One region of the Kitasatospora sp. NPDC058048 genome, then DNA from elsewhere that is predicted to be linked to it. Evidence: predicted binding sites of a transcription regulator. Region 1 holds the regulator's gene; the other holds the start of a gene.
What was found. Region 1 encodes HspR, which represses chaperone genes until heat shock. Its sites were predicted from a motif close to TTGAGNNNNNNNNNCTCAA; they were not measured.
Positions count from the first base shown of each region.

Region 2: a site for HspR is predicted at 2,352-2,370, ahead of lon (endopeptidase La). Genes of this name have one in related genera too.

Region 1 is NZ_JBHVRT010000018.1:141,214-150,243, forward strand. Features, by position in the region: gene ACFVVA_RS20675 (hypothetical protein) at 1-525, opposite strand, end outside; gene ACFVVA_RS20680 (hypothetical protein) at 833-1,018, shown strand; gene ACFVVA_RS20685 (hypothetical protein) at 1,088-2,077, opposite strand; gene ACFVVA_RS20690 (heat shock protein transcriptional repressor HspR) at 2,255-2,782, opposite strand; gene dnaJ (molecular chaperone DnaJ) at 2,799-3,965, opposite strand; gene grpE (nucleotide exchange factor GrpE) at 4,112-4,732, opposite strand; gene dnaK (molecular chaperone DnaK) at 4,729-6,570, opposite strand; gene ACFVVA_RS20710 (heterodisulfide reductase-related iron-sulfur binding cluster) at 6,893-9,030, shown strand, end outside.
Region 2 is NZ_JBHVRT010000075.1:1,715-10,744, forward strand. Features, by position in the region: gene ACFVVA_RS41000 (sensor histidine kinase) at 1-30, opposite strand, end outside; gene ACFVVA_RS41005 (response regulator transcription factor) at 124-861, opposite strand; gene ACFVVA_RS41010 (rhomboid-like protein) at 1,478-2,188, shown strand; gene lon (endopeptidase La) at 2,393-4,843, shown strand; gene ACFVVA_RS41020 (GtrA family protein) at 4,987-5,556, shown strand; gene ACFVVA_RS41025 (ROK family protein) at 5,575-6,789, shown strand; gene ACFVVA_RS41030 (DUF3533 domain-containing protein) at 6,933-7,973, opposite strand; gene ACFVVA_RS41035 (MarR family winged helix-turn-helix transcriptional regulator) at 8,100-8,549, shown strand; gene ACFVVA_RS41040 (MDR family MFS transporter) at 8,704-9,030, shown strand, end outside.

The DNA.
Region 1 (9,030 bases):
CTCGCGCAGGGAGAGTGCCATGCCCGCCCAGTCGAGCGCGGTCTCGACCGTGTGGTTGAGGGCCTCCTGCGACCAGGTGTCGTCGAAGACCAGCGGCAGGACGGGGGCGACCTGCTCGATGGTGGCGATCAGCGGGTTGTGGGTGATGGCCTCGTCGACCAGGAGGACGATCGGCTTGCGCAGCGCCGACGCCCAGCCGAGCTCCAGGCTCACGCCGGCCGAGAGGGGGGCGCCGACATAGGCGAACACGAGGTCGGCGGACTGGAGGGCGCGGAAGTCGGAGGGGACGCGGGGCTCCGGCGCGCGGCCGGAGATGGTCCAGGCGTCGCTGTGGTGCGCGCTGTACACGGCGGCACCGCTGCGCAGGAGGGTGGTGCGGAGCGTCGTCAGCCGCGTCCGGCTGGCGAGGGTCACCACGCTGTCGGCCGGCCCGGTCAGTCGCATCAGCGGGGCGGCCAGGAACACACGTGCACGCCGACCCTCAGGGGCCTGGCTGTCGTGGTGACGCAGGTAGGGCTCGGTCATGTCGACTCCGGGGAAAGGCCGACCGGGGGAGTGAGTGTCGGCGATGCGTTGGATGTGGTCTGCTCGGTGGACTGATGCCGCTGCTGAACGGTTTAGTATTTGACGGTACATTGGCAAGGTGTGGCACCCTGCCGAGACCATTGAGGGCGAACTGATCGTCCATCGCATCTCCGTGCCGCGTCCAGGGTTGGCCTGTGTCATCTGGATGACTGGCAGAGAGATGACGCACACCCCCGCATGCGGAAGCAGGTGACAGCCTCCCCCTGGCGTGGCACCATGTGGACCGTTATCCTGCTTGACGCTTCTAGTGGCGATTCTCCAGAAAAGTGAGGGCGTGACTGATATGCACCAATTTGTCCGCGTGGTTGTGCTTTCATTGGTTGCCGTCGCCGCCGTGCTCGGTGCCGGCTCTCTCGTGAGTGCTGCCGACTCGCACGACGCGATTGCCGTCAATGCCTCCGTGAGCATCGCAGACGACATCTCCTGGCAGTGAGCACGGCCGGGTAACCGCACGGCCGCGTGCCAGATTATTGACGGACCCGCCTGAAGCCGGCCGGGCGAGTCAGTCGGAAGTCCCCTGCGCCTTTCGGCCGAGGACATATCCGAGTTGGAATAGCGAGTCGACCTTGTAGTCGTCTCGCATTTCGGCTATATGTCTGGCCAATGTCCGCTCGCTAATTCCCAGGCGTCGCGCGATAACTCGGTGATTGGTCCCTTCGAGCATCTGGTCAATGATCGTCTGACGCAGGCGTGACACGACCTGCTGCGGCACCGTGCGGTCGCCCTCGAATTCCAGGGCCCGGCTCCAGTACTGCTCGAAGACCTCATTGGCAAGATAGTCGACGACGGCAGGGTCGTAGATGAAGGCCGCGAGGCTCATGTCATCGTCGATCGGGATCACTGCCACGCGCCGATCCATCACTATGAGCCGCGTATAGGGCTCGTCAAGAGTGCGGTACTGGCCGCCGACTTGGGCGAGTGTGGCGACGTAATCCCTGGTCGGCTGGTGGTACCGGGTACTGGCGTGGTAGATCGTCCGCATCTTCGTCCCGCTGCGGAGCGTCTCCAGATCGTATGCGATCATTCCGGCGAGAAGATCCGGCTGCCGGGGGCCGCCGGGTTGAAGCGCCAGGGCCTCCTCGAACCCGGAACCCCTGAACTGCTCCAGCCGCTGCCGAATGAGCGCCTTCCCCCGCACATGCTCTATGGACCCTCCGGACCGCTTCGGGGTGTGGAATTCCCGGGCGAGATCCTGCAGTTCGGAGGGGAGCGATACGGCGCGTGACAGGAGTTCCAGTGCCTGACGCTGCCACGAATGGCTGAGGCTTGTCGAGAGCTGCGCGGGGTCGGCGGCCACGAAAACATTCGGATCATCGCTGTCGGGTATGAGAAGGCCGATCCTCACCAGCTCGTCCCGCGCGGGATCACCCTGGTCGCCATCGGAGTCCAACGGCAGTTTGCCGTCTCCTCGGATGACGGCGAGATATAGCTCCCGTGCTTCTGGCGAGACGATGGTCAAGCCGGCGGCAAGGGGTTGCTCTCGTCCACTCATTCGCGACTCCTTGCCGTTACCGTGCTACCTGCGTCCCATCAGCGCTGGTGCTGAACGAGTTTTAGCATGCCAGATCTGGTGAGTCCCCCGGAGAGGGAATACGACCGCACTCTCTCACCGCACGGCAGCCGCCGGCACCCCCCGAGAGGAGGGGCCGGCGGCCGGTGGGTGTTTCGGTCAGCGCTTGGGGCGCCAGACGACGAGGGCGCTGGACTGCGGGGTGGGGGGCTGGTACGGGACGAGGTCGCGCCGATAGGAGGCGTGGACGGCGGCCTCGCGCTGCTGGAGGGCGGTGGCGGCGCCCTCCAGGGAGTCGACCAGTTCCGCGACCCGGGACCGCAGGGCGGTGACCTGGTTCTCCAGCTCGATGATCCGCTTGATGCCCGCCAGGTTGATGCCCTCGTCCTGGGAGAGCCGCTGGACCTCGCGCAGCTGCTGGATGTCGCGCGCGGAGTAGCGGCGGCCGCGGCCGGCGGTGCGGTCGGGGCAGACCAGGCCGAGGCGGTCGTACTGACGCAGGGTCTGCGGGTGCAGACCGGACAGTTCGGCGGCCACGGAGATGACGTACACCGGAGTGTCCTCGGTGAGGATGTACGTCGGCGGGGCCGCGGTGCGGCGGGTGCGGCGGGGGCCGGCGCCGGGCAGGCCCTCGCCGAGGCCGGGGCCGATCGGGGTGTCGGGGTCGATCGGGTTCATCGGGGACATCGGGGACATCTGGTCGTCACGCTCCCTTCGCCGCCCGGAACAGGGCGGCGCGCGGATCGTCGGAGGCGGTGGCCTCGCGGTACTGCTCAAGGGCGTTCAGCGCGTCGCCGGTGACGTGCTGGGGCACCACGACCTCGACGGTGACGAGGAGGTCGCCGCGGGTGCCGTCCTTGCGGGTGGCGCCCTTGCCGCGGGCGCGCATGGTGAGGCCGTTGGCGCTGCCCGGGGGCAGCTTGAGCTTCACGGTCGGGCCGTTCAGCGTGGGCACCTCGATGGTGGCGCCGAGCGCGGCTTCGGGGAAGGCCACCGGGACGGTCACGGTGAGGTTGTCGCCCTTGCGGCCGAAGACCGGGTGGGGGTCGACGTGCACGGTCACGTAGAGGTCGCCGGGCTGCCCGCCGCGCTCGCCCTGGGCGCCCTTGCCCTTGAGCCGGATGCGCTGGTCGGCCTGGACGCCGGCCGGGATCCGGACCTGCATGGTGCGGGCCGAGCTGGCCCGGCCGCTGCCGTGGCAGTCGGGGCACGGGTCGTCGACGATCATGCCCCGGCCGCGGCAGTCCTTGCACGGCTCGGAGAGGGCGAAGGCGCCCTGGCCGCGGCTGACGGTGCCCGCGCCGACGCAGGTCGGACAGACCCGCGGGGTGGTGCCGGACTTGGCGCCGGTGCCGTTGCAGCCCCGGCAGGGGGCCTGGCTGGTCATCCGCAGCGGGACGGTCGCGCCGTCCACCGCCTCCTCGAAGGAGAGCGTCACCTCGGTCTCGACGTCGGCGCCGCGCCGGGGCTGGGCCTGCCGGGTGCCGCCGCGGTTGAAGAGGCCGCCGAACACGTCGCCGAGGCCGCCGCCGGCCTGGCCGGCGCCGCCCTGGCTGCCGCTGAAGAGGTCGCCGAAGTCGAAGCTGTAGCTGCCGTTGCCGCCGGGGGCGCCGCCGGCCCGGAAGCCGCCGTTGGCGAAGAGGCTGCGGGCCTCGTCGTACTCCTTGCGGCGCTTCTCGTCGGAGAGGACGTCGTACGCCTCGGAGATGTCCTTGAACCGCTCCTCGGCCTTGGAGTCACCCTTGTTGGCGTCGGGGTGGAACTCGCGCGCGAGCTTGCGGTAGGTCTTCTTGATCTCGGTGGCGGTGGCGTCCTTGGGCACGCCGAGGACCTTGTAGTAGTCCTTCTCGACAAAGTCCTTGCCACTCATGGCTTCCGCCACCTCCCGATGTCCATCGTCACTGTGCTGTCAACAGCCGGTGAGCAAACGGCTGCTGACAGAGCGCTGCGGAGCCGGCCGCCGTACTGGCCGGCGTACGACTCCGCAGCGCACTGGTTGTCAGCTGTCACAGGTTGTCAGCTGTCCGAGTCACCGTCGGACTTGTCCGCGTCGGCGGACTTCGGCTCGGCGTCCGGGGCGGACGCCTGGCTGCCGGGCTGGGGCTCCGCGACGGCCACCATCGCCGGGCGGATGATCCGCTCGCCGATGCGGTAGCCGGGCTGGAGGATCTGCACGCAGGTGTCCTCGGTGACGTCCGAGGAGTAGCTGTGCATCAGCGCCTCGTGCATGGTCGGGTCGAAGGGCTCGCCCTCCTTGCCGAACTGCTGCAGGCCCAGCTTGGCGACGACCGTCTCCAGCGACTCGGCGACGGACTTGAAGCCGCCCGTGACCTCGCCGTGCTCGCGGGCGCGGCCGATGTCGTCCAGGACCGGGATCAGCGACTCCAGGATGTTGGAGACGGCGATCTCGCGGACGGTCAGCCGGTCGCGCTCGACGCGCTTGCGGTAGTTCTGGTACTCGGCCTGGAGGCGCTGGAGGTCACCGGTGCGCTCGGCGAGCTCGCGCTTGGCGGTGGCGAGGTCGTCCGAACCGGATTCCCCGGAGCCGGCCGCGGCGGCCTCCTCGGCAGCCTTGATCACGGCCTCTTCGGCGGCGGAGTCGTCGCCGGGCTTACCGCCCTGCGGCTTGTCCGTCATGCCGCACCGCCCTTGGGCTTCTCGTCGTCCACGATCTCGGCGTCGACGACGTCGTCGTCCTTGGCCTGGGCGGAGTCACCGGAGGGGGCGGCACCGGCAGCGGCGTCGGCGTTGGCGTACAGCGCCTGGCCGAGCTTCTGCGCGGTGGTGGAGACCTTCTCCGAGGCCTCGCGGATCTTCGCGATGTCCTCGCCCTTCAGGGCCTCCTTGAGCTCGCCGATGGCGGTCTCGACCTCGGTCTTGACGTCGCCCGGCAGCTTGTCGGCGTTGTCGGCGATGAACTTCTCGGTCGAGTAGACGAGCTGCTCGGCGGAGTTGCGGGTCTCCACGGCCTCGCGGCGCTTGTGGTCGTCCTCGGCGTACTGCTCGGCCTCGCGGCGCATGCGGTCGACCTCGTCCTTCGGCAGCGAGGAGCCGCCGGTGACGGTCATCTTCTGCTCCTTGCCGGTGCCGAGGTCCTTGGCACCGACGTGCATGATGCCGTTGGCGTCGATGTCGAAGGTGACCTCGATCTGCGGCAGGCCGCGCGGCGCCGGCGGCAGGCCGGTCAGCTCGAACATGCCGAGCTTCTTGTTGTACGCGGCGATCTCGCGCTCGCCCTGGTAGACCTGGATCTGCACGGACGGCTGGTTGTCCTCGGCCGTGGTGAAGATCTCGGAGCGCTTGGTCGGGATCGTGGTGTTGCGCTCGATCAGCTTGGTCATGATGCCGCCCTTGGTCTCGATGCCGAGGGACAGCGGGGTGACGTCGAGCAGCAGGACGTCCTTGACCTCGCCCTTGAGGACACCGGCCTGGAGCGCGGCGCCGATGGCGACGACCTCGTCCGGGTTGACGCCCTTGTTGGCGTCCTGGCCGCCGGTCAGCTCCTTGACGAGCTCGGCGACGGCCGGCATGCGGGTCGAGCCGCCGACGAGGACGACGTGGTCGATCTCGGAGAGCGAGATGCCGGCGTCCTTGATGACGTTGTGGAACGGGACCTTGCAGCGCTCCAGCAGGTCCGCGGTCAGCTGCTGGAACTGGGCGCGGGTGAGCTTCTCGTCCAGGTGCAGCGGGCCCTCGGCGGAGGCCGTGATGTACGGCAGGTTGATCGAGGTCTCGGAGGACGAGGACAGCTCGATCTTCGCCTTCTCGGAGGCCTCGCGCAGACGCTGCAGGGCCATCTTGTCCTTGGACAGGTCGACGCCGTGGCCGGCCTGGAAGACCTTGACCAGGTGGTCGACGACGCGCTGGTCCCAGTCGTCACCACCGAGGTGGTTGTCACCGTTGGTGGCCTTCACCTCGACGACCCCGTCGCCGATCTCCAGCAGGGAGACGTCGAAGGTGCCGCCGCCGAGGTCGAAGACCAGGATGGTCTGGTCGTCCTTGTCCAGGCCGTACGCGAGGGCGGCCGCGGTCGGCTCGTTGACGATGCGCAGGACGTTGAGGCCCGCGATCTCACCGGCCTCCTTGGTGGCCTGGCGCTCGGAGTCGTTGAAGTACGCCGGGACGGTGATGACGGCGTCGGTGACGGTCTCGCCCAGGTACGCCTCGGCGTCCCGCTTCAGCTTCTGCAGCACGAAGGCCGAGATCTGCTGGGGGTTGAAGTCCTTGCCATCGATGTTGATCTTCCACCCGGTGCCCATGTGGCGCTTGACCGAGCGGATGGTGCGGTCGACGTTGGTGACCGCCTGGCGCTTGGCCACCTCGCCGACCAGAACCTCGCCGTTCTTGGCGAAGGCCACGACGGACGGCGTGGTCCGCGCACCCTCGGCGTTCGTGATGACGGTGGGCTCGCCACCCTCCAGAACGCTGACGACCGAGTTCGTCGTACCGAGGTCGATGCCGACCGCGCGTGCCATCGTAGATACCTCCACGGAAGAGTTGAGCTTTACGGGCTCAAGGATGCATGACTCGGTGGGCGGCGTCAACAGGTATGAGTGCGGCTCGCTCAACTTTGCTGAGCGGATCGGTGGGCGCCCGCCGCCGGAGTGCCCCGCCGCGCCGTGGCGGGGTGCGCCCACGTGACTGCCGCCATAGCTTGGGAATCTTCTGGAGAACCGTTGTGCACCGGTAATGTCCGGGCCGTCGGCCCGGCAAGTTACCGACCAGTACACTCGGTTCCCGAAGAACGTGGAACCGCAGAGCCTGCTCAACCGCAAAGCCGCAGGAGACGGAGAGCCGATGCAGCTAGCAGCGATCGTCATCTCGCTGGTCACATTCGTGATCGGCACCGCGCTCGCCGCCCGTGCGGCGTTGTACATCTACAAGGTGGTCCGCACCGGTGCGCCGGACTCCACCCGCTTCGGGCAGCCCGCCCAGCGGGTGAAGACCGTCGCGACCGAGTTCGTCGGCCACACCAGGATGAACCGCTGGGGGATCGTCGGGATCGCCCACTGGTTCGTCGCGGTGGGCTTCTTCAGCCTGGTGCTGACCATCGTCAACGCCTTCGGCCAGCTCTTCGACGCCGACTTCGCGCTGCCGATCATCGGCCACTGGACGATCTGGCAGCTCTTCGTCGAGCTGGTCGGCACCCTGACCACCCTGGGCATCCTGGTCCTGATCGTGATCCGGCTGATGAGCCTGCCGTCCCGGTCGGGCCGCAAGTCCCGGTTCGCCGGCTCGATCGCCTGGCAGGCCTTCTACGTCGAGTACACGATCCTCGGCATCGGCCTGTGCATCCTGATGCTGCGCGGCCTGGAGGGCGCCCTCAACGGCGTCGACTCGTACGGGCCGGAGCACCTGGTCTCGTACCCGCTGGTCTCCGCGCTGAGCGGCCTGTCGCACGGCACGCTGGAGAACCTGATCTACCTGTTCGCGATGCTGAAGATCTGCATCTCGTTCGCGTGGGCGACCACCATCGGCCTCAACCCCTCGATGGGCGTGGCCTGGCACCGCTTCCTCGGCTTCTTCAACATCTACTTCAAGCGCGAGGAGGACGGCGGCACCGCGCTCGGCGCCCTCCGTCCGATGACCAGCGACGGTCAGCCGATCGACTTCGAGGACCCGGCCGAGGACGCCGTCTTCGGCGTCTCCCAGGTCGAGCACTTCTCCTGGAAGGGCATCCTCGACTTCTCCACCTGCACCGAGTGCGGCCGCTGCCAGTCGCAGTGCCCGGCCTGGAACACCGGCAAGCCGCTCTCGCCGAAGCTGCTGATCATGAGCCTGCGCGAGCACGCCTACGGCAAGGCGCCGTACCTGCTGGCCGGCGGCGGCAAGGACATGGAGGGCGAGGAGAAGGCCACCTCCGAGCAGCTCAAGGACGTCCCGGCGGCCGCCCTGGCCGAGGCCGCGCGCCCGCTGATCGGCACCGCCGAGGAGAACGGCGTCATCGACCCGGACGTGCTGTGGTCCTGCACCACCTGCGGCGCCTGCGTCGAGCAGTGCCCGGTGGACATCGAGCACATCGACCACATCGTCGACATGCGCCGCTACCAGGTGATGATCGAGTCCTCGTTCCCGACCGAGGCCGGGACGATGCTCAAGAACCTGGAGAACAAGGGCAACCCGTGGGGCATGGCCACCAAGGCCCGCCTGGACTGGGTCAAGGAGCTCAAGAAGGAGACCGGCATCGAGGTGCCGGTGATCGGTGAGGACATCGACCCCGCCGAGGTCGAGTACCTCTACTGGGTCGGCTGCGCCGGCGCCCTGGAGGACCGCGCCAAGAAGACCACCAAGGCCTTCGCGGAGCTGCTGCACACCGCGGGCGTGAAGTTCGCGATCCTCGGCAAGGAGGAGTCCTGCACCGGTGACTCCGCCCGCCGCCTGGGCAACGAGTTCCTGTTCCAGATGCTCGGCGCGCAGAACGTGGAGACGCTGAACGCGGCCCTGGAGGACGCCCCGGTCAAGCGGATCGTCGCCACCTGCCCGCACTGCTTCAACACCATCGCCAACGAGTACCCGCAGCTGGGCGGCCACTTCGAGGTCATCCACCACACCCAGCTGCTCCAGCACCTCATCGACGAGGGCAAGCTGATCCCGGTCAACCCGGTCGAGGGCCTGATCACCTACCACGACCCCTGCTACCTGGGCCGCCACAACAAGGTCTACAGCCCGCCGCGCGAGATCATGGACAAGGTCCCCGGTCTGCGCCAGCAGGAGATGCACCGGCACAAGGAGCGCGGCTTCTGCTGCGGCGCCGGCGGTGCCCGGATGTGGATGGAGGAGCGCATCGGCAAGCGGATCAACACCGAGCGCGTGGACGAGGCGCTGTCGCTCAACCCCGACATCGTCTCCACCGCCTGCCCGTTCTGCCTGGTGATGCTCTCCGACTCGGTCAACGGCAAGAAGAACGAGGGCGCGGCCAAGGAGCACCTGAAGGT
Region 2 (9,030 bases), on a different contig from region 1:
TTCCCCGTTGCGTTGCTGTGGAAAGGTCATTGTCCCCTGTGGTCCCCGCGTCGTCCCCCCGCGTGGTGGCACGGCGTCGTCCGGACACGGGCCCCCCGGTGGCCCGTCGCCCGATCGATGCCGTCAGGAGAGCGGGGCCTCCAGGGCGTAGCCGACTCCGTGGACGGTGCGGATCCAGCTGGCGCCGATCTTCCGGCGCAGCGCCTTGACGTGGCTGTCCACCGTGCGGGTGCCGGACGCGTCGGTCCAGTCCCAGACCTCGGCCAGCAGCTGCTCGCGGGTGAGTACGGCGCGCGGCTGGGCGGCCAGGCAGGCGAGCAGGTCGAACTCGGTCGGCGTCAGGTGGACGTCGCCCGAGGCCAGCCGGACCCGGCGCTGCACGTGGTCGATCTCCAGCTCGCCGAACCGCAGGCTGCCCAGTGCGGGCGTGCGGGCGGCCTGCTGGGCGCGCTCGACGCGGCGCAGCAGGACGTTGACGCGGGCGGCCAGTTCGCGCATCGAGAACGGCTTGGTCATGTAGTCGTCCGCGCCCACGCCGAGGCCGACCAGCAGGTCCGTCTCGTCGTCGCGGGCGGTCAGCATCAGCACCGGCACCGGGCGCTGGGCCTGGATCCGGCGGCACACCTCCAGCCCGTCGAAGCCGGGCAGCATGATGTCGAGGACCACCAGGTCCGGCTGCCAGGTGTGGAAGCCGTCGACCGCGCCGGGGCCGTCGTGGGCCACGGCGACCTTGAAGCCCTCGGCGCCCAGCCGGGCGGCGATCGACTCGGCGATCGTGGGCTCGTCCTCCACCACCAGGACTCTGCGCTGGCTGCTCACAGTGCCACCGGTGTTGTGGTTGTCCTGCTGAATTTCTGTCACGGTCACGCCACCGCCCCCAGGGCTGCGGGCCGGCCACCTGTGGGGATGGCGGGCTCCGCTCGTAGTCTTGTTCCGTCGTGGACTGTGCCGGGTCCGCCGTCCCGCCGCGCGATCGGGAGCCGAGGACGGATGGTCGGCCGCCCACGTCTCCCGCGCACTTCGCAGCGTACGGACAGCGGATGCTTCCCGGCAGGTGGACCGGACGTTTCCGGCCCGTGGGCCGGCTGTCGGGCCGCCCTCGGACCCACTGCACGAGTGGGCACGGGCCGATACCTTACCCGGCGAATTTTCACTGCGTAACGGTACGTATGCAGTTCAGTTGACGCCAAGTCGCCGGTCAGAGGCCCTACTGCCGCGTTGCGGGGGAGAAGGTCTGGACCAATGTCGGGAATCCCGCCGTCCGCTACGGCGGTGTTCTTCACGGGCTTTTCCCAGGTGCCTCTCAGAACCTCGACGTACCGTGGCCACGACAACACCCGACCGGGCGGAACCCGCGGCGCGCGCCGGTACGTTGGGCCCGGGCGGGGAGCCGGTGGCTGCGGCGTGGAGCGGAGGCGGCATGGCGGGACTCGGACGGAGTGCCGGCGGGTGCGGGGGCGCGGGAGCGCCCTACGGAATGCTCCGCCTCGGGCTGCGCACCGGCGTCCTCCAGTGGCTGCTGGAGCGGGTGCCGACGCCCCGGAGCACGCCCTTCACGCTCGGGTACCTCGCCGTCGTGGGCGCCACCACGACCTTCGCCAAGCTCGCCGACCCGGAGCTCGTCCAGCGGCTGCAGGAGGCCTCCAGCTCGGACGGGCACAACCTGCTCCAGCATCCTTTGCGTGCTCTTGTGCTGAGCGGATTCTGGGTGGCCGGCGAGGTGTGGATGCCCTACCTGTGGGGATTCGCCCTCACCCTCGCCCCGCTGGAGCGCAGGGTCGGCCCGGCCCGGGCGGCGGCGGTGTTCGCGGTCGGGCACGTCGCGGCCACGCTGCTCTCCCAGGGGGTGGTGATCACCGCGGTGGAGACCGGGCGGATGGCGCCCGAGGCGATGGACTACCTGGACATCGGGGTCAGCTACGGCGTGCTCGCCTGCCTGGGTGCGGTGGCCGGGCTGCTCTCCTGGCGCGGGCGGCTGCTCGCGCTGGGCGGTGCGGGGCTGATGATCGCCCAGCAGATCGCCACCGACAAGGACGTGATCACGGGGGTGGGGCACCCGGCCGCGGTGCTCACCGGGGTCGCGCTGTGGCGCTGGCTGCGCCGGGTGGAGCGGCGCCCGCCCCGGCCGCGTCCGGCCGTCGCGACGGCCGCCGGCGGTGCGTCCGCGCGGGTGTGGACGGCGCGTTGACGCCGTCCTCCGGCCGGGGCGGTCCGGGTCCCGGGGGTCTCCTGCCGGGGTTCCCCGAGGTGCGCCCGCCCCTCTCTTGACGGAGTCGGGCGCGGGCTTCCCGGCCCGATTCGTGTTCGCTCACGGCGAACAGAGCGCCGGGAACATCCGGCGGCCGCCAAGCCTTAGTCAGGTCGACTCAAGTTCGCTGACTGGGGAGAGATCATGGCATCGACGTCCACACCGCTCACCCTGCCCGTGCTGCCGCTCGACGACGAGGTCGTCCTGCCGGGCATGGTCGTGCCGCTGGACCTGAAGGACGCCGAGGTGCGCGCCGCGGTCGAGGCCGCCCGGGCCGCCGTCACCGGCACCGGCAAGCCGCAGGTCCTGCTGGTCCCGCGGGTGGACGGCTCGTACGCGGCGGCCGGCACCCTGGCCACCGTGGAGCAGGTCGGACGGCTCGCGGACGGCGATCCGGCGGCGCTGGTGCGCGCCGTGCGCCGGGTCCGGATCGGGGCCGGCACCACCGGCCCCGGCGCCGCCCTCTGGGTGGAGACCACGCCGTTCCGGGAGTCCTCGGTGGGCACCCCGGTGGCCGGCCGGGCCGCCGAGCTGGTCAAGGAGTACAAGGCGCTGTCCACCCAGTGGCTGCGCAGGCGCGGCGCCTGGCAGATCGTCGACCGGGTGGCGCAGATCGAGGGCGTCGGCGAGCTCGCCGACAACATCGGCTACGCGCCCTTCGCCACCGCCGAGCAGAAGCTCAAGGTGCTGCTGGAGGCCGACCAGGTCGCCCGACTGGAGTACGCGCTCACCCTGCTGCGCGACCACCTCGCCGAGGAGGAGGTCAACGACACCATCCGCAAGGACGTCGAGGAGGGCGTGGCCAAGCAGCAGAAGGAGTTCCTGCTCCGCCGCCAGCTGGAGGCCGTCCGCAAGGAGCTGGCCGAGCTGAACGGCGGGGCGGCCGACGAGGAGGGCGACTACCGCGCCCGGGTCGAGGCCGCCGACCTGCCCGGGAAGGTCCGCGAGGCCGCGCTCAAGGAGGTCGACAAGCTGGAGCGCTCCTCCGACCAGTCGCCCGAGGGCTCCTGGATCCGGACCTGGCTGGACACCGTCCTGGAACTGCCCTGGAGCGAGCGCACCGAGGACGAGTACGACATCGCCGGCGCCCGCGCGGTGCTGGACGCCGACCACACCGGCCTCGACGACGTGAAGGACCGCATCGTCGAGTACCTGGCCGTCCGCAAGCGCCGGGCCGACCAGGGGCTCGGGCCGGCCGGCGGCCCTCGGGAGGGGCAGCGCGGAGCGCTTCCCACCAGCGGCACCGGCGGGCGACGGGCGGGCGGCGCGGTGCTGGCCCTGGTCGGCCCGCCCGGCGTCGGCAAGACCTCGCTCGGCGAGTCGGTGGCCCGCGCCATGGGCCGCAAGTTCGTCCGGGTCGCGCTCGGCGGCGTCCGGGACGAGGCGGAGATCCGCGGCCACCGGCGCACCTACGTCGGCGCGCTGCCCGGCCGGCTGGTGCGGGCGATCAAGGAGGCCGGCTCGATGAACCCGGTCGTCCTGCTCGACGAGATCGACAAGGTCGGCTCCGACTACCGGGGCGACCCGGCCGCCGCCCTGCTGGAGGTGCTGGACCCGGCGCAGAACCACACCTTCCGGGACCACTACCTGGAGGTCGAGCTCGACCTCTCCGACGTCGTCTTCCTCGCCACCGCCAACGTGCTGGACGCCATCCCCGGGCCGCTGCTCGACCGGATGGAGCTGGTCCGGCTGGACGGCTACACCGAGGACGAGAAGGTCGCCATCGCCCGCGACCACCTGCTCCCGCGCCAGCTGGAGAAGGCCGGTCTCGGCGGCGGGCAGGTCACCGTGGACGAGGCGGCGCTGCGCAGCCTCGCCGGGGAGTACACCCGGGAGGCGGGCGTGCGCACCCTGGAGCGCTCGATCGCCCGGGTGCTGCGCAGGATCGCCGCGCAGGCCGAACTGGGCGAACGCGAGCTGCCCGCCCAGGTCGGCCCGCAGGACCTGCGCGCCCTGATCGGCCGGCCGCACCACGTGCCGGAGTCCGCCCAGGAGCCGGCCGAGCGCCGCACCGCCGTCCCCGGCGTGGCCACCGGCCTCGCGGTGACCGGCGCCGGCGGCGACGTCCTCTACATCGAGGCCTCGCTGGCCGACGCCGAGACCGGCGGCACCGGGCTGACCCTCACCGGACAGCTGGGCGACGTGATGAAGGAGTCCGCGCACATCGCGCTCTCCTACCTGCGCTCGCGCGGCGCCGAGCTGGAGCTGCCGGTCACCTCGCTGCGGGACCGCGGCGTGCACCTGCACATCCCGGCCGGGGCCGTCCCCAAGGACGGGCCGAGCGCGGGCATCACCATGACCACGGCGCTGGCCTCGCTGCTCTCGGGCCGCAGGGTGCGCACCGACGTGGCGATGACCGGCGAGGTGTCGCTGACCGGGCGGGTGCTGCCGATCGGCGGGGTGAAGCAGAAGCTGCTCGCCGCCGACCGGGCCGGGGTCACCACGGTGATCATCCCCAGGCGCAACGAGGCCGACCTGGACGACGTCCCGGCCGAGGTGCTGGAGCGGCTCACCGTCCACCCGGTGGCGGACGTGCGGGAGGTGCTGGAGCTGGCGCTGGAGCCGGCCGGGGCCACGGTGCTGGTGGCCGCCTGACCGCCGGCCCGGGCCGCCCGCACCGGCGGCCCGGGCCACGCGCCGGCGCTCCGGGAGCCGCCGGTCCGACGGCCGCCGGCGACCCGAAGGGGCCACCGGCGATCTGAACGGCCGGCGGTACCCCCGCGTGCGAGACTGCGGAGATGCCGTCCCCCACGCAGCGCGCCCTGGCCCGGGTGCCCGACCGGCTGCGCCCCTTCCTGGTGCGCCACCGCCGGCTGGTGAAGTTCCTGCTGGTCGGGAGCGGCTGCTTCGTGCTCACCACGGTGATCAACTTCGAGCTCAAGTTCACGGTGCTGGAGCGCAAACCGGTGGTCGCGCTGACCGTCGCGACCGTGATCGGCACCGTCGTCTCGTACGTGCTGAACCGCCGCTGGGCCTTCCGGGCCGCCGGCCGCAAGCGCGAGGTGCTGATGTTCGTCCTGGTCAGCGCCGTGGCGATCGCCGTCAACGACATGCCGCTGGTGGTCTCCCGGTACCTCCTGGACCTGCGCGAGCCGTACATCGGGCCCTTCGAGCAGGAGGTCGCGGACTTCCTCAGCGGGATGGTCGTCGGCACCTTCGTGGCGATGCTGTTCCGCTACCGGGCGATGCGGCGGTGGGTCTTCGTCCCGCCCGCCGGGCGGACCCGGGCCGAGCCCGTCCCGGTGCCGACGGCGGTGCCCCCGGAACCCGACTACGCTGCACCCGGGATGCCACCGGATGTGCCGTAAAGGGGCGAGGTGAGCCTTATGCGTGAGCCGGACCCGGTCCGGACCGGGCCCGCCAGCCAGCAGGGGATGCGCCGGGCCAACCTGGCCCTGGTGCTCGGGACGATCGCGGGCGGACCGCGCTCGCGCGCCGAGGTGGCCGCCGGGACCGGCCTGACCAGGGCCGCCGTCTCCTCGCTCGCCGAGCAGCTGATCGCCGCCGGCCTGGTGGTCGAGGAGGGCCCCGCCGCGCCCAGCGGCAAGGTCGGCCGCCCCGGCACCGCGCTCGGCCTCAACCCGGACGGGCCCGGCGGCCTCGGCGCCGAGATCGGGGTGCGCCACCTGGGCGCCTGCGTGGTGGACCTGCGCGGGGAGGTCCGCGCCTGGCGGCGCCGGGAGGTCTCCAACCACGGGCGCGAGCCCGCCGCCGTGATGGCCGACCTCGCCCACCTGCTGCACGAGGCCGTCACCGAGTCGGGGCTGCGCCCGGCCGGGCTCACCCTGGCCGTGCCCGGGCTGGTCGGCGACTCCGGCGGGGTGCTCCGGCGGGCCGCCAACCTGGGCTGGCAGGACGTCCCGCTGGCCGCCGCGCTGCGCCCGGCGCTGCGCACGGCCGGCGGCGGCCTGGCCGGGCTGCCGATCGAGGCCGACAACGAGGCCAACCTCGGCGGACTGGCCGAGCGCTGGCTGGGCGCGGGCCCGGACGACTTCCTGTACGTCTCCGCCGAGGCCGGGGTGGGCGCGGCGATCGTGGTCGGCGGCCGGCTGCTGCGCGGGGCCGGCGGCTTCGCCGGCGAGTTCGGCCACGTGCCGGTCCACCCCGACGGGCCGCGCTGCGCCTGCGGGGCGCACGGCTGCCTGGAGCAGTACGCGGGCGAGGCGGCGGTGCTGCGGGCGGCCGGTCTGACCGGCGCCCGGGGCGACTGGGTGGCGCTGCTCGCCGACCGGGCCGGGGCCGGGGAGCGGGCCGCCCTCGCGGCGCTGGCCGGGGCCGGTGCCGCGCTCGGCACCGCGGCCGCCGGCGCGGTCAACCTGCTGGACCCGGCCGAGGTGGTGCTGGGCGGCGGCTACGCCCGGCTGGCGCCCTGGCTGCTGCCCGCGATGCGGGCCGAACTGGCCGCCCGGGTGACGGTGCGGCCCTGGTCGGAGGACCGGCTGACGGTCTCCCGGCTGGGTCGCCGCGGCCCGCTGCTGGGCGCGGCGGTGCGGGTCGTCCGGGCCATCGTGGCCGACCCGGGGCCGCTCGCGGCGGGGTGAGAGGCGTCCGGGTCGACCCGGCCTCGTGGCCGTCGTGGCCCGGCCGCCCCGGCCGGACCCGCGGGGCGCGCCGGCCCCGGAGCACGCGCCAGGCCCCCGGCCGTGGTGGTCGGGGGCCCGGTGACGGGTCGGGAGCGGGCGGCTCAGTCCTCGGTGGGGACCAGCGCGCGGCCGCCGGAGCGCGGGCCGCGCAGGACGGCCAGCAGGGCGACGCCGATGCCGATCAGCGCCCAGACCACCAGGACCAGGATGGGCAGCCCCAGGTTGGTGGAGTCGAAGTAGGCGACCGACTTGGCCGCGCTGGTGCCGGCGCCGTTCGGGATCCACGAGCTGATCGCCCGCCAGAACGGCGGCATCATCGGCGCCGGGTAGACCCCGCCCGCGCTCGGGTTGCCGAGCACCACGAAGATCAGCACCGCGATGCCGATGCCGATGACGTCGAACAGGCACTGGAGCGCCATGGTGAAGGCGCCGACCGAGAACACCACCAGCGCACCGACGGCGCTCAGGCCGAGGATCGAGCCCGGCAGCGCGTCCAGCACCGGCCCGGCGATCACCGTGCCGAGCACGCCGGCGCCGATCGAGTACAGCGCGAGCACGCCGAGGCGGATCACCAGGCGGTGGACGTTGGCCGGCTTGGAGCCCGCGCTGATGCCCAGGATGGAGGCGACCAGGTAGCCGCCGACGCACCAGCCGATCACCAGGTAGAAGGCGGAGAGGCCGTTGGTGTCGCCCTTGGCGAGCGGCACCACGTCCTGGACCTTCACGGTGCGGCCCTGGCTCTGGTCGATCGCGGTGGTGATGGTCTCGGCGGCCTTGGCCGCGGACGGGCCGCGGGCGCCGCCGACCAGCAGGGTGTCCTGGGTGCCGGTCGGGTCCACGACCAGCGCCGCGTAGATCTTCTGGTCCTTGATCTGCTGGGTCGCCGTCTCGGCGTCCGGCGCGGTGAGGGCCTTGACGGCGTCGTTCGGCACCGACTCCAGCGCGCCGACCAGCTTGGGGGCGACCTGCGGCGGGGCGACCACCGCGATGGAGAGGTTCTGCGGGGCCGGCTTGTGCAGCGCCCCGATGTACGAGGTGATGAAGCCGAGCTGGAGCAGCAGCACGCCGATCACGAGCAGTGCCGCGCGCGGGGTGACCGCACTCTTCAGTTCGGCGAGGAAACCCTGCCCCGGGGCTGCCATCCACATCTCCTTGCGTAACGGGGAAAAACGGTACTTCCAGAACCGATACTTCATACCATGAAGTAGTTGGCTTGTCGCACCGCACGCGCCGGGCCGCGGCCGGTGCCACTGCGCGATACTGGCGCGGTGAGCGACGAGGATGCCCTGGTGGCGGTGGAGCGCGAGGTCGCGCTGATGTTCCGGCGGGGCCGGGCCAGAGTGGCGGAACTCTCACGGCGGGTGCACCCCGGACTGGAGGGGATGGCGTACAGCCTGCTCGGCTACGTCGAGCAGGCCGGGCCGGTGCGGGTGACCGACGTCGGCGTGCACTTCTCGGTCGGCAAGGCGACGGTGAGCCGGCAGATCCGGACGCTGGAGGAGCTGGGCCTGGTGGCCCGGGAGACGGACCCGCTGGACCGCCGGTCCGCGCTGGTCTCGCTCACCGAGGACGGGCGGCGGCGCTACCTGGCCGCGCAGGGCGTCCGGATGCGGCGGGTGCGCGAGGTGATGGACGGCTGGTCACCGGAGGACGTGACCCGCTTCGCGGAGCTGCTGCACCGCTTCAACGACGTACTGGGGGAGCCGCCGGCCGAGTGATCCGGCGGCGGTCGCGCGGGCCTCCGGGGTCCGTGGGCGCGGGCTTTACTTTCCCTTGAAGAAAGTTGCCTAATTCAACCATCCAGTCTTATGGTTGCTTACGGCAACGAAATTTCATGATCCGCGTATCCCGCACGCTCGCCGAAGGACCCAGATGACCGTGACCACCGAGGCCGCGAGCGGAACCGCCGCAGCGGCCGACAGTCAACAGATGACGCACCGGCAGGTGATGGAGGCGCTCTCCGGCCTGCTGCTCGGCCTCTTCGTGGCCGTGCTCTCCTCGACCGTCGTCTCCAACGCCCTGCCGCACATCCTCGCCGACCTGCACGGCGGCCAGTCCGCCTACACCTGGGTGATCACCGCGGCCCTGCTCACCCTCACCGCCTCCACCCCGATCTGGGGCAAGCTCTCCGACCTCGTCAGCAAGAAGCTGCTGCTCCAGATCGCCCTGCTGATCTACATCGGCACCTCGGCGCTGGCC